DNA from 3 places in the Cytobacillus sp. BC1816 genome. Region 1 is predicted to be linked to each of the others. Evidence: a T-box and tRNA genes for the amino acid it is inferred to sense, from the RefSeq annotation. Region 1 holds a T-box; the other regions hold tRNA genes.
What was found. A T-box is a leader RNA that pairs with one kind of tRNA and senses whether it is charged. The one in region 1 lies ahead of thrS (threonine--tRNA ligase), so its partner is inferred to be a tRNA-Thr.
Positions count from the first base shown of each region.

Region 2: it encodes a tRNA-Thr, which carries the amino acid that the T-box ahead of thrS (threonine--tRNA ligase) is inferred to sense. The anticodon was not compared.
Region 3: it encodes a tRNA-Thr, which carries the amino acid that the T-box ahead of thrS (threonine--tRNA ligase) is inferred to sense. The anticodon was not compared.

Region 1 is NZ_CP195611.1:594,676-599,178, forward strand. Features, by position in the region: gene ACR42H_RS03245 (cyclic-phosphate processing receiver domain-containing protein) at 1-30, opposite strand, end outside; partial or broken gene ACR42H_RS03250 (SRPBCC family protein) at 204-692, opposite strand; gene thrS (threonine--tRNA ligase) at 843-2,042, opposite strand; T-box leader at 2,094-2,325, opposite strand; T-box leader at 2,637-2,869, opposite strand; gene ACR42H_RS03260 (YhgE/Pip family protein) at 2,937-4,503, opposite strand, start outside.
Region 2 is NZ_CP195611.1:4,451,489-4,455,991, reverse strand. Features, by position in the region: rRNA gene ACR42H_RS22645 (23S ribosomal RNA) at 1-2,457, shown strand, start outside; rRNA gene rrf (5S ribosomal RNA) at 2,710-2,826, shown strand; tRNA gene ACR42H_RS22635 (tRNA-Val) at 2,836-2,911, shown strand; tRNA gene ACR42H_RS22630 (tRNA-Thr) at 2,932-3,007, shown strand; tRNA gene ACR42H_RS22625 (tRNA-Lys) at 3,065-3,140, shown strand; tRNA gene ACR42H_RS22620 (tRNA-Leu) at 3,156-3,240, shown strand; tRNA gene ACR42H_RS22615 (tRNA-Gly) at 3,249-3,323, shown strand; tRNA gene ACR42H_RS22610 (tRNA-Leu) at 3,330-3,418, shown strand; tRNA gene ACR42H_RS22605 (tRNA-Arg) at 3,434-3,510, shown strand; tRNA gene ACR42H_RS22600 (tRNA-Pro) at 3,518-3,594, shown strand; tRNA gene ACR42H_RS22595 (tRNA-Ala) at 3,604-3,679, shown strand; tRNA gene ACR42H_RS22590 (tRNA-Met) at 3,698-3,774, shown strand; tRNA gene ACR42H_RS22585 (tRNA-Ile) at 3,792-3,868, shown strand; tRNA gene ACR42H_RS22580 (tRNA-Ser) at 3,882-3,974, shown strand; tRNA gene ACR42H_RS22575 (tRNA-Met) at 3,987-4,060, shown strand; tRNA gene ACR42H_RS22570 (tRNA-Asp) at 4,064-4,140, shown strand; tRNA gene ACR42H_RS22565 (tRNA-Phe) at 4,165-4,240, shown strand; tRNA gene ACR42H_RS22560 (tRNA-Gly) at 4,255-4,328, shown strand; tRNA gene ACR42H_RS22555 (tRNA-Ile) at 4,333-4,409, shown strand; tRNA gene ACR42H_RS22550 (tRNA-Asn) at 4,424-4,498, shown strand.
Region 3 is NZ_CP195611.1:174,260-178,762, forward strand. Features, by position in the region: rRNA gene ACR42H_RS00950 (23S ribosomal RNA) at 1-1,779, shown strand, start outside; rRNA gene rrf (5S ribosomal RNA) at 1,904-2,020, shown strand; tRNA gene ACR42H_RS00960 (tRNA-Asn) at 2,042-2,116, shown strand; tRNA gene ACR42H_RS00965 (tRNA-Thr) at 2,153-2,225, shown strand; tRNA gene ACR42H_RS00970 (tRNA-Glu) at 2,253-2,327, shown strand; tRNA gene ACR42H_RS00975 (tRNA-Val) at 2,332-2,407, shown strand; tRNA gene ACR42H_RS00980 (tRNA-Thr) at 2,428-2,503, shown strand; tRNA gene ACR42H_RS00985 (tRNA-Tyr) at 2,519-2,602, shown strand; tRNA gene ACR42H_RS00990 (tRNA-Gln) at 2,668-2,742, shown strand; tRNA gene ACR42H_RS00995 (tRNA-Lys) at 2,748-2,820, shown strand; tRNA gene ACR42H_RS01000 (tRNA-Gly) at 2,888-2,962, shown strand; tRNA gene ACR42H_RS01005 (tRNA-Ala) at 2,970-3,045, shown strand; gene rocF (arginase) at 3,238-4,143, shown strand; gene ACR42H_RS01015 (aspartyl-phosphate phosphatase Spo0E family protein) at 4,186-4,344, opposite strand.

The DNA.
Region 1 (4,503 bases):
ATCATCCAGGAATACGCTTATTTTCTCCAATTTTTATCCCCCTTTCGAAGGGGTGACTAAGAATAGTCAAGTTGACCCTAAGGATTTGGTTCATGTTTCATTGTAACATATATATGTAAGCAAAGATACCAAAGAGGGATTATTTGGAAGAAACCGAACATCACCTATCTGTTTTAAAAGATAGTGTCAGCAGGTAATTGCTTTTAAGGATGGCAGCAGAGATTTCCTTCGCCCTTTTCAAGAGCTGATTTTAAACTGTCCAGTACACCTGACCAAGCCATTTGATGCCAGTTAATCGCTTCAATCCAATCATCATGATCCTTAAATCCCCTATGTTCAACGACCACTTTTGCTGAATCTTCATTGATTGCCTGGAAACTTACATGTACAGTTGTTAATTCATCCTCGTTATTCATTAAATCCTCAAATTGGTCTGGGCCTTTCCAGGTGAACTCAAGCCCATTTTCAGTAATAAGCTTATTGATTTTGCAGCCCTTCGTGCTCATGCCCGTACTATTGCCGGGAATAAAATAAAGCTCATAAGCTCCGCCTTCCTTAGCTTCTATTTTCGCTTCAGGTGCAAACCATTCAGATACCCTATCTGAGATTGTCTAAGCGAGCCATACCAGATTCAGTGGTGAATTGATTGTTGTCTCATTAATAATGGCTTTCTCATTTGCCGTGGTTTTCAAAAAAATCCTCTCCCAAGTGTAAAATTATTACATTTAAATAGTAAAATTATTTTGAAAATTAGGATATGATTAATAGGAGAAAATTCGGAGAGATTTTGTAAAAGAATAAGAAAGCCCAAAAGGAATAGATTCCTTCTGAGCTTGAAAGATTTACCTGCCGCCGTTTATTTCATTAATAAAATGCTCAATTACTTCCTCAATGCTCATCACATCGATATTTCCCACTTTACGTTTTCTCAGTGACAGGGATTGCTGCTCCATTTCTTTATCACCAATCACCAGCATGCAGGGAACTCTCTGTTTTTCGGCTTCCCTGATCTTGAGTCCCATTTTCTCTGTTCTGAAGTCGGCTTCCGCACGGATTCCTGCTTCTTCCAATTGTGATTTCACATATTCTGCATATTCTGCATGGGCATCTGAGATGGGAATGATTTTTGCTTGAACCGGTGACAGCCACACTGGAAAATCCCCTGCGAAGTGCTCAATTAGAATGGCCATGAATCGTTCAACGGAACCAAAGATGGCCCTATGAATCATAATGGGAAGATGAAGTTTGTTATCTTCACCAACATAAGCACAATTAAACTTTTGCGGCATTTGAAAATCCAGCTGGACAGTACCGCATTGCCAGCTTCTGCCGAGAGAATCCAATATATGAAAATCAATTTTCGGCCCGTAAAACGCCCCATCACCAGGATTAATCTGGTAGTTAACTCCTTGGTTTTTCAAAACAGATTCCAAGGCCCCTTCAGCACGTTCCCACATTTCCTGTGATCCCATGTATTCCTCTGGGCGTGTTGAAAGTTCAACTTTATAGTCAAAACCAAAATGGGAGTAGAACTCATCAATTAGGACAAGTATTTTATCAATCTCGGCTTCAATCTGATCAGACCTCACAAATAAATGGGCATCATCTTGAGTGAACGACCGAACTCTTAACAATCCATTTAAAGAACCTGAGAGTTCGTGTCTATGGACTAATCCCAGTTCCGCATAGCGGAGAGGCAATTCCCGGTAGCTTCTCCGTTTGCTGTTGAAAACCAATATCGCACCCGGGCAGTTCATGGGCTTTATCGCATAATTTTGTTCATCCACATTTGAGAAATACATATTTTCATGATAATGATCCCAATGGCCGGATTGTTCCCAAAGTTCCTGTTTCATCATAATCGGTGTCTTAATTTCCTGATAGCCTGCACGGTGGTGTTTTCTTCTCCAGTAACTTTCAAGTTCATTTCGCATCACCATTCCATTTGGCAGGAAAAAAGGCATTCCCGGGGCTTCCTCCATGGATGTGAAAAGTTCCAGCTCTTGACCTAACTTTCTATGATTTATTTTTTCTGCTTCCATTTCAATTCCTCCTGATTATTAGTTATAAAAAAAGACCACACTCCTCCCAAACATAGGGACGAGTGTGGTCGTGGTGCCACCCTAATTTCACAAAGCAATCGAAAGACTGTTTTATGCTCAAAAAGATAACGGATTCCCCGATTATGGATACTCTGATCTAAATCATTCCCCATAATAGCTCCAAGGCGGTAAATCATTCCCATTTCTTCAGGGCTTGCAGCCGGTGACCCTGATCTCTGGAAAGAAAATAAAGAAAGATTCATGTCCTTATCAACGCTAACTATATAGTTTTAATAAAAATAAATAGCCGCACTCATCCCAGTAAAAGGGACGAGTGCGGCCGTGGTTCCACCCTAATTCCATAAAGCATTTGGAAAGACTGCTTTATGCTCAAAAAGATAACGGATTCTCCGATTATGGATACTCTGATCGAGATCATTTCCCCATAATAGCTCCAAGGCGGTAAACCATTCCATTTCTTCAGGGCTTGCAGCCGGTGACCCTGATCTATGAAAAGAAAATAAAGAAAGATTCATGTCCTTATCAACGCTAACTATATAGTTTTAAATAAATAAAAAACGCACCCATCCCAGCAAAAGGGACGAGTGCGGTCGTGGTGCCACCCTAATTCCATAAAGCATGCCGAAAGACTGCTTTATGCTCAAAAAGATAACGGATTTCCCGATTATAGATACTCTGATTAGATCATTTCCCCATAATAGCTCCAAGGCGGTAAACCAATCCCAATTCTTCAGGGCTTACAGCCGGAGGCCCTGATCTCTGGAAAGAAAACAAAGAAAGATTCGTGTCCTTTTCATAGCTCATATTGATATTTTTACTGATTTTAATACACAATTTGGAAAAGGTCAAGAGAGTTAATAAAACTTTTAGACTCTAATGAAACAATCCCGATTCCTTCGATTTTTTCATCAGCGCTTTTGTTTTTCTGCTTAATGGCTCTTTTAGGAAGGTTCCAATTAATAGTGCAATGATACCGAATAGCGTCAGGACCAGGAGGTCTCTGTATACTCTCTCCCAAACAATGCCTCCAACAGCTTCTCTCATTAGATCAATGGCATAAGAGAAGGGCAGGAAGGGGTGGATGGTTTGGAAAAATTCCGGAAGCAAGGCGGTCGGATAGGTTCCGCCTGCACCCGCTATCTGAAGCACCAGCAAGACAATCGCCATGGCCTTTCCGACATCGCCAAATACAGATACTAATGTATAAACAATTAATATAAACACTAAACTGCTTATCAGTCCAAACAGGATAAACCACATAGGTGCCGCCACATCCACTCCCAGAATGATGATATCCCCTATTGTCACTACAAGGGTTTGAGCAAATCCAATGCTTAGGAAGGTGAGCAGTTTGCCGTAATAAATTTGTTTTCCAGTAAAGTCTTCAGGATGATGGACATCTGTAGCTAAAAGGGAAATTAATAGAAGGGCACCTACCCATATCGCAAGTACGGTATAAAAAGGAGTCATGCCTGTTCCGTAATTTTGGATTGGGAATAGGCTGTTTTTATTGAGCTGAACAGGTTCCTCGAAGAAACCCTTCTCTGCTTCGGGGTCATTTTGCAGCAGCTCAATGATCTCGCTGATGTCTGTCTCGCCCTGAATGTCCCGAATCCGATCGGCTAATTGATTAATCTTTTCGCTTACATATGGAAACTCTCCAATAATGTGCTTAAGCGTTTTTTCTCCTTCACCTAAGTTCCCCTCTGTATTAGCAAGGATTTTTTCGATTTCAGGCATGGCAGATTGTATTTCAGTCAGGATATTCCTGGCATTGCTCAATGTTTCCTTGGCGCTGGCCACTTCCTGGTTGATGGCTGGCCGGATGTTTTCATTATATTCTTTAACGAATGCGTCAATCCTGCCTGCAGTTGCAGCTGAATTTTCCTGAAGCCGGGTGATTAAATCATCCGCTTCCTGCTGCTTGTCTGAAAGAAAGGCATTGACCTTTTGTCCGTTTTCCTGGATTGCCTGCAGCTCCTGTTTTAATAAAGCTAATTGTTCCAGAGCCTGATTGATTTGTTCCTGATTCTGGCTTGTGCCTTGTTCCTTATTGGATTCCTGCAGCTGCTTTAGTGCTGTTTCGATTGTTTCGATATTCTGAAGCGAACCCGCTATCTGCCCATTGATTTGATTACTAATTTCCTTTCCCTGGTCCAGGTTCAAATCAGAGGATTGAACCGAAGTGATAAAATCGTTCACCTTTACCGCCATATTCTGGACCTTCTCCAGATTCTCCTGAATCTGGGGCTCCATTGCATTCAGGCGATTCTCAGCCTCATTTATAAATTTCATCGTTTCATTAATGGTCTGCAGACCGTTGCCTGTTGCGCGTTTGGCATCAGGAACGAGTGCTTGTGCCTTATCAATCATTTTTTGGGCATTTTCTGCATCTGACAGGGAGCTGCTTAATAAGGAATGGATTTCAGGAAGCTTTTCC
Region 2 (4,503 bases), 1.5 Mb from region 1:
TCCCTAGTGACCGATAGTGAACCAGTACCGTGAGGGAAAGGTGAAAAGCACCCCGGAAGGGGAGTGAAAGAGATCCTGAAACCGTGTGCCTACAAGTAGTTAGAGCCCGTTAATGGGTGATAGCGTGCCTTTTGTAGAATGAACCGGCGAGTTACGATTACATGCGAGGTTAAGTTGATGAGACGGAGCCGCAGCGAAAGCGAGTCTGAATAGGGCGAATGAGTATGTGGTCGTAGACCCGAAACCAGGTGATCTACCCATGTCCAGGGTGAAGTCCAGGTAACACTGGATGGAGGCCCGAACCCACGCACGTTGAAAAGTGCGGGGATGAGGTGTGGGTAGCGGAGAAATTCCAATCGAACTTGGAGATAGCTGGTTCTCTCCGAAATAGCTTTAGGGCTAGCCTCATGTAGTAAGAGTCTTGGAGGTAGAGCACTGTTTGGACTAGGGGCCCCCATCGGGTTACCGAATTCAGACAAACTCCGAATGCCAAAGACTTATCCATGGGAGTCAGACTGCGAGTGATAAGATCCGTAGTCAAGAGGGAAACAGCCCAGACCACCAGCTAAGGTCCCAAAGTATACGTTAAGTGGAAAAGGATGTGGAGTTGCTTAGACAACCAGGATGTTGGCTTAGAAGCAGCCACCATTTAAAGAGTGCGTAATAGCTCACTGGTCGAGTGACTCCGCGCCGAAAATGTACCGGGGCTAAACGTATCACCGAAGCTGTGGATTGACATCTTACGATGTCAGTGGTAGGAGAGCGTTCTAAGGGCGTTGAAGCGGGATCGCAAGGACCCGTGGAGCGCTTAGAAGTGAGAATGCCGGTATGAGTAGCGAAAGATGGGTGAGAATCCCATCCACCGAATGCCTAAGGTTTCCTGAGGAAGGCTCGTCCGCTCAGGGTTAGTCGGGACCTAAGCCGAGGCTGAAAAGCGTAGGCGATGGACAACAGGTTGATATTCCTGTACCACCTCTTTACCGTTTGAGCAATGGGGGGACGCAGGAGGATAGGGTAAGCGCGCTGCTGGATTAGCGCGTCCAAGCAGTTAGGCCGGTAACGAGGCAAATCCCGTTACCACATAGGCTGAGCTGTGACGGCGAGGGAAATTTAGTACCGAAGTTCCTGATTCCACACTGCCAAGAAAAGCCTCTAGCGAGGGAAAAGGTGCCCGTACCGCAAACCGACACAGGTAGGCGAGGAGAGAATCCTAAGGTGAGCGAGAGAACTCTCGTTAAGGAACTCGGCAAAATGACCCCGTAACTTCGGGAGAAGGGGTGCTCATTAGGGTGAATAGCCCTGATGAGCCGCAGTGAATAGGCCCAGGCGACTGTTTAGCAAAAACACAGGTCTCTGCGAAGCCGCAAGGCGAAGTATAGGGGCTGACGCCTGCCCGGTGCTGGAAGGTTAAGAGGAGAGGTTAGCGCAAGCGAAGCTTTGAATCGAAGCCCCAGTAAACGGCGGCCGTAACTATAACGGTCCTAAGGTAGCGAAATTCCTTGTCGGGTAAGTTCCGACCCGCACGAAAGGCGTAACGATCTGGGCACTGTCTCAACGAGAGACTCGGTGAAATTATAGTACCTGTGAAGATGCAGGTTACCCGCGACAGGACGGAAAGACCCCGTGGAGCTTTACTGTAGCCTGATATTGAATTTTGGTACAGCTTGTACAGGATAGGTAGGAGCCTGAGAAGCCGGAGCGCTAGCTTCGGTGGAGGCGTCGGTGGGATACTACCCTGGCTGTATTGAAATTCTAACCCGCGCCCCTTATCGGGGCGGGAGACAGTGTCAGGTGGGCAGTTTGACTGGGGCGGTCGCCTCCTAAAAAGTAACGGAGGCGCCCAAAGGTTCCCTCAGAATGGTTGGAAATCATTCGCAGAGTGTAAAGGCACAAGGGAGCTTGACTGCGAGACCTACAAGTCGAGCAGGGACGAAAGTCGGGCTTAGTGATCCGGTGGTTCCGCATGGAAGGGCCATCGCTCAACGGATAAAAGCTACCCCGGGGATAACAGGCTTATCTCCCCCAAGAGTCCACATCGACGGGGAGGTTTGGCACCTCGATGTCGGCTCATCGCATCCTGGGGCTGTAGTCGGTCCCAAGGGTTGGGCTGTTCGCCCATTAAAGCGGTACGCGAGCTGGGTTCAGAACGTCGTGAGACAGTTCGGTCCCTATCCGTCGTGGGCGCAGGAAATTTGAGAGGAGCTGTCCTTAGTACGAGAGGACCGGGATGGACGCACCGCTGGTGTACCAGTTGTCTTGCCAAAGGCATCGCTGGGTAGCTATGTGCGGAAGGGATAAGTGCTGAAAGCATCTAAGCATGAAGCCCCCCTCGAGATGAGATTTCCCATAGCGTCAAGCTAGTAAGATCCCTGAAAGATGATCAGGTTGATAGGTCAGAGGTGGAAGCGTGGCGACATGTGGAGCTGACTGATACTAATCGATCGAGGACTTAACCAAAACGAAAAGCGGAGGCGACTGTTCAACTTCGAGAGACGTTGGAGAGCCGGCCATTCAAATCCTGGTTTTGGGATTTGGAGGGACGGATCGAAACGGCCGAGAAGTTAGGAGCCGAAGCTAGACAAGTCATTGGTGAATACTCGGCAAATGCTTCTTCATACATTATCTAGTTTTGAGGGAATGAAAAATATGAAATTTCCTCTTGAAAAATCTTAAAAAGACGGTATAATAAAACTTGTCTTTGAAAAATAGTCTGGTGGCGATAGCGAGAAGGTCACACCCGTTCCCATACCGAACACGGAAGTTAAGCTTCTCAGCGCCAATGGTAGTTAGGGGCTGTCCCCTTGTGAGAGTAGGACGCTGCCGGGCGTTAATAATGGAGGATTAGCTCAGCTGGGAGAGCATCTGCCTTACAAGCAGAGGGTCGGCGGTTCGATCCCGTCATCCTCCACCATTAATTTAAATGTACAAGCTGCCGGTGTAGCTCAATTGGTAGAGCAACTGACTTGTAATCAGTAGGTTGGGGGTTCAAGTCCTCTCGCCGGCACCACTTCAATTCTTTTAGAAAATAAAGCCATTCAAGCTTTAGGAAGTCTCATAAAAGTATGAGCCATTAGCTCAGTCGGTAGAGCATCTGACTTTTAATCAGAGGGTCGAAGGTTCGAGTCCTTCATGGCTCACCATTTTAATTTCATATTGCGGGTGTGGCGGAATTGGCAGACGCACCAGACTTAGGATCTGGCGCCGCAAGGCGTGGGGGTTCGACTCCCTTCACCCGCACCATTCTTTATGCGGAAGTAGTTCAGTGGTAGAACATCACCTTGCCAAGGTGGGGGTCGCGGGTTCGAATCCCGTCTTCCGCTCCATTTATTGCCGGGGTGGCGGAACTGGCAGACGCACAGGACTTAAAATCCTGCGGTAGGTGACTACCGTACCGGTTCGATTCCGGTCCTCGGCACCAGTAGAATTTAATAATGCGCCCGTAGCTCAATTGGATAGAGCGTTTGACTACGGATCAAAAGGTTAGGGGTTCGACTCCTCTCGGGCGCGCCATTATATACGGGGAGTAGCTCAGCTTGGTAGAGCACTTGGTTTGGGACCAAGGGGTCGCAGGTTCGAATCCTGTCTTCCCGACCATTTAATACTGGGGCCTTAGCTCAGCTGGGAGAGCGCCTGCTTTGCACGCAGGAGGTCAGCGGTTCGATCCCGCTAGGCTCCACCATGAATATTTTAACATTTCGGCGGTGTAGCTCAGCTGGCTAGAGCGTACGGTTCATACCCGTGAGGTCGGGGGTTCGATCCCCTCCGCCGCTACCATTTCATTCATCGATGCTGGACCTTTAGCTCAGCTGGTTAGAGCAGACGGCTCATAACCGTCCGGTCGTAGGTTCGAGTCCTACAAGGTCCACCATTTTCATTTATACGGAGGAATACCCAAGTCCGGCTGAAGGGATCGGTCTTGAAAACCGACAGGCGGGTCAAACCGCGCAGGGGTTCGAATCCCCTTTCCTCCTCCATAATATTATTGTCGCGGGGTGGAGCAGTCCGGTAGCTCGTCGGGCTCATAACCCGAAGGTCGCAGGTTCAAATCCTGCCCCCGCAATCTGGTCCGGTAGTTCAGTTGGTTAGAATGCCTGCCTGTCACGCAGGAGGTCGCGGGTTCGAGTCCCGTCCGGACCGCCATTTCTACAAAAAAATTAATAATATGGCTCAGTAGCTCAGTCGGTAGAGCAAAGGACTGAAAATCCTTGTGTCGGCGGTTCGATTCCGTCCTGAGCCACCATTTTAGAACCCTATGCGGGTGTAGTTTAGTGGTAAAACCTCAGCCTTCCAAGCTGATGATGAGGGTTCGATTCCCTTCACCCGCTCCAAAATGGGCCTATAGCTCAGCTGGTTAGAGCGCACGCCTGATAAGCGTGAGGTCGATGGTTCGAGTCCATTTAGGCCCACCATTTTATATTATTGTTCCGCAGTAGCTCAGTGGTAGAGCATTCGGCTGTTAACCGAACGGTCGTAGGTTCGAATCCTACCTGCGGAGCCATATAT
Region 3 (4,503 bases), 420 kb from region 1:
AGTGACTCCGCGCCGAAAATGTACCGGGGCTAAACGTATCACCGAAGCTGTGGATTGACATCTTACGATGTCAGTGGTAGGAGAGCGTTCTAAGGGCGTTGAAGCGGGATCGCAAGGACCCGTGGAGCGCTTAGAAGTGAGAATGCCGGTATGAGTAGCGAAAGATGGGTGAGAATCCCATCCACCGAATGCCTAAGGTTTCCTGAGGAAGGCTCGTCCGCTCAGGGTTAGTCGGGACCTAAGCCGAGGCTGAAAAGCGTAGGCGATGGACAACAGGTTGATATTCCTGTACCACCTCTTTACCGTTTGAGCAATGGGGGGACGCAGGAGGATAGGGTAAGCGCGCTGCTGGATTAGCGCGTCCAAGCAGTTAGGCCGGTAACGAGGCAAATCCCGTTACCACATAGGCTGAGCTGTGACGGCGAGGGAAATTTAGTACCGAAGTTCCTGATTCCACACTGCCAAGAAAAGCCTCTAGCGAGGGAAAAGGTGCCCGTACCGCAAACCGACACAGGTAGGCGAGGAGAGAATCCTAAGGTGAGCGAGAGAACTCTCGTTAAGGAACTCGGCAAAATGACCCCGTAACTTCGGGAGAAGGGGTGCTCATTAGGGTGAATAGCCCTGATGAGCCGCAGTGAATAGGCCCAGGCGACTGTTTAGCAAAAACACAGGTCTCTGCGAAGCCGCAAGGCGAAGTATAGGGGCTGACGCCTGCCCGGTGCTGGAAGGTTAAGAGGAGAGGTTAGCGCAAGCGAAGCTTTGAATCGAAGCCCCAGTAAACGGCGGCCGTAACTATAACGGTCCTAAGGTAGCGAAATTCCTTGTCGGGTAAGTTCCGACCCGCACGAAAGGCGTAACGATCTGGGCACTGTCTCAACGAGAGACTCGGTGAAATTATAGTACCTGTGAAGATGCAGGTTACCCGCGACAGGACGGAAAGACCCCGTGGAGCTTTACTGTAGCCTGATATTGAATTTTGGTACAGCTTGTACAGGATAGGTAGGAGCCTGAGAAGCCGGAGCGCTAGCTTCGGTGGAGGCGTCGGTGGGATACTACCCTGGCTGTATTGAAATTCTAACCCGCGCCCCTTATCGGGGCGGGAGACAGTGTCAGGTGGGCAGTTTGACTGGGGCGGTCGCCTCCTAAAAAGTAACGGAGGCGCCCAAAGGTTCCCTCAGAATGGTTGGAAATCATTCGCAGAGTGTAAAGGCACAAGGGAGCTTGACTGCGAGACCTACAAGTCGAGCAGGGACGAAAGTCGGGCTTAGTGATCCGGTGGTTCCGCATGGAAGGGCCATCGCTCAACGGATAAAAGCTACCCCGGGGATAACAGGCTTATCTCCCCCAAGAGTCCACATCGACGGGGAGGTTTGGCACCTCGATGTCGGCTCATCGCATCCTGGGGCTGTAGTCGGTCCCAAGGGTTGGGCTGTTCGCCCATTAAAGCGGTACGCGAGCTGGGTTCAGAACGTCGTGAGACAGTTCGGTCCCTATCCGTCGTGGGCGCAGGAAATTTGAGAGGAGCTGTCCTTAGTACGAGAGGACCGGGATGGACGCACCGCTGGTGTACCAGTTGTCTTGCCAAAGGCATCGCTGGGTAGCTATGTGCGGAAGGGATAAGTGCTGAAAGCATCTAAGCATGAAGCCCCCCTCGAGATGAGATTTCCCATAGCGTCAAGCTAGTAAGATCCCTGAAAGATGATCAGGTTGATAGGTCAGAGGTGGAAGCGTGGCGACATGTGGAGCTGACTGATACTAATCGATCGAGGACTTAACCACATTGGTGAATTCTCGGCATATGCTTCTTCATGCATTATCTAGTTTTGAGGGAACGAGAAAATGAAATTTCCTCTTGAAAAAAACACCAAAAGAAAGTATAATCATACTTGTCTTTTGAAAATAGTCTGGTGGCGATGGCGAGAAGGTCACACCCGTTCCCATACCGAACACGGAAGTTAAGCTTCTCAGCGCCGATGGTAGTTAGGGGCTGTCCCCTTGTGAGAGTAGGACGCTGCCGGGCTGTTTACTAAAATACCAATTTTCCGCAGTAGCTCAGTGGTAGAGCATTCGGCTGTTAACCGAACGGTCGCAGGTTCGAATCCTGCCTGCGGAGCCATTTTCATAAAGCCCCTTTTGGGAATTATGAGCTGTTGCTTCCATAGCTCAGCAGGTAGAGCACTTCCATGGTAAGGAAGAGGTCACCGGTTCGAGCCCGGTTGGAAGCTCTTTTAATTTAGACAACTAGAGTACTAGGCCCCTTGGTCAAGCGGTTAAGACACCGCCCTTTCACGGCGGTAACACGGGTTCGAATCCCGTAGGGGTCACCATAATGGAGGATTAGCTCAGCTGGGAGAGCATCTGCCTTACAAGCAGAGGGTCGGCGGTTCGATCCCGTCATCCTCCACCATTAATTTAAATGTACAAGCTGCCGGTGTAGCTCAATTGGTAGAGCAACTGACTTGTAATCAGTAGGTTGGGGGTTCAAGTCCTCTCGCCGGCACCATCTTGTTTTATAGATGGAGGGGTAGCGAAGTGGCTAAACGCGGCGGACTGTAAATCCGCTCCTTCGGGTTCGGCAGTTCGAATCTGCCCCCCTCCACCACTTATTTTTAATAAAAACACAAAAAACTGGACAAGATATGAATGTCCTTTTTATTTTGTCATTATTGGGCTATAGCCAAGCGGTAAGGCACCGGACTTTGACTCCGTCACTCGCAGGTTCGAATCCTGCTAGCCCAGCCAATTTCGAGCCATTAGCTCAGTCGGTAGAGCATCTGACTTTTAATCAGAGGGTCGAAGGTTCGAGTCCTTCATGGCTCACTTTATAGAAAAACACAGACCTTGGGAATCGATTCCTGAAGGTCTTACTTTTCATATAAATATGTTTGCGGAAGTAGTTCAGTGGTAGAACATCACCTTGCCAAGGTGGGGGTCGCGGGTTCGAATCCCGTCTTCCGCTCCAAATAAATGGGGCCTTAGCTCAGCTGGGAGAGCGCCTGCTTTGCACGCAGGAGGTCAGCGGTTCGATCCCGCTAGGCTCCACCATTATACATCATACGACAATCCTTAAACCATCATGGTTTAGGGATTTTTTATTTCTCATCATTAGAGGTGAACACCTGGTTGTTAGGACTTTCTTCCCCGGAAACCGCATATATATACACGATTTTGTCGAGTTGAGTCATGTGTTTGAAAGCGGTTAAAATATGAGTATGAAGGGAAAGGGAGGACTTTACTATGAAAAGACAGAAATTATCGATAATTGGAATGCCGATGGATCTTGGCCAGATGAGACGCGGTGTGGACATGGGGCCAAGTGCGATCCGATATGCCGGTGTAAATGAACGATTAAAGTGTTTATTCGAAGAAATCCATGACCAGGGCGATATTGCCATCGGCCGTCCAGAAGTTCAAATCGATCCAAATTCAAATCTTAGAAACTTGGACCTTATTGCTGAAAAGACAGAAAAACTAGGCGAAGAAGTTGATAAAGCAATAGAAAGCGGTTCTTTTCCATTAGTACTGGGCGGCGATCACAGCATCGCAATCGGAACCTTGGCCGGTGTTTCGAAGCACTATAAAAATCTTGGGGTAATCTGGTATGATGCCCACGGTGATTTAAATACAGCTGAAACTTCACCATCAGGGAACATACACGGTATGCCTCTTGCAGTAAGCCTGGGAATTGGCCACCCGCTTTTAACCAATGTAGGGGGATATGCTCCAAAGGTTAAGCCAGAGAATATTGTCATTATTGGGGCAAGATCTTTGGATGAAGGAGAGCGGGAGCTTATTAAGGAAAGAGGCATTAAAGTATACACCATGCACGAAATCGACCGGATTGGGATGACAAAGGTCATGGAGGAGTCTATTACATACTTAAAAGAAAGAAATACAGATGGTGTTCATCTGTCTTTAGATTTGGATGGACTGGATCCGCATGATGCCCCTGGTGTTGGAACTCCAGTTATTGGAGGTATCAGCTACCGTGAAAGCCACTTGGCCATGGAGATGCTTGCAGAATCGCAGATCATTACATCGGCTGAATTTGTAGAGGTTAACCCAATTTTGGATGACAAAAACAAAACAGCTACTGTGGCAGTCGCGCTTATGGGTTCATTATTTGGCGAGAAGCTTCTATAATAATAGAAAAATAAAAATGAGCAGAACGTATACAAGTTCTGCTCATTTTTTTGCTGTAAGTGTATAATATTTATTTAGAAGCTGATCGAGTTTCGTGCTCGTATCAACTACCAAGTGGTCTGTAAAAGAAGCGGAAGCTGTTAACTGAATCATTCTTGATCTGCAATCCTCAATATCTCTCAATAATTCCTTAACACACACCGTAACCAACCCTTTTCGATTAATTTAGTACTTTTATACCCTAAAAGGAAAAAAATAAACCAGAATAAGTAAAAATTTGCTAATATAGAAATTGAATGTTTTTTAATTAAAATGAAACCTTTTCCGCTATCGATTCGTATTATCGATTAGCCGCACTGG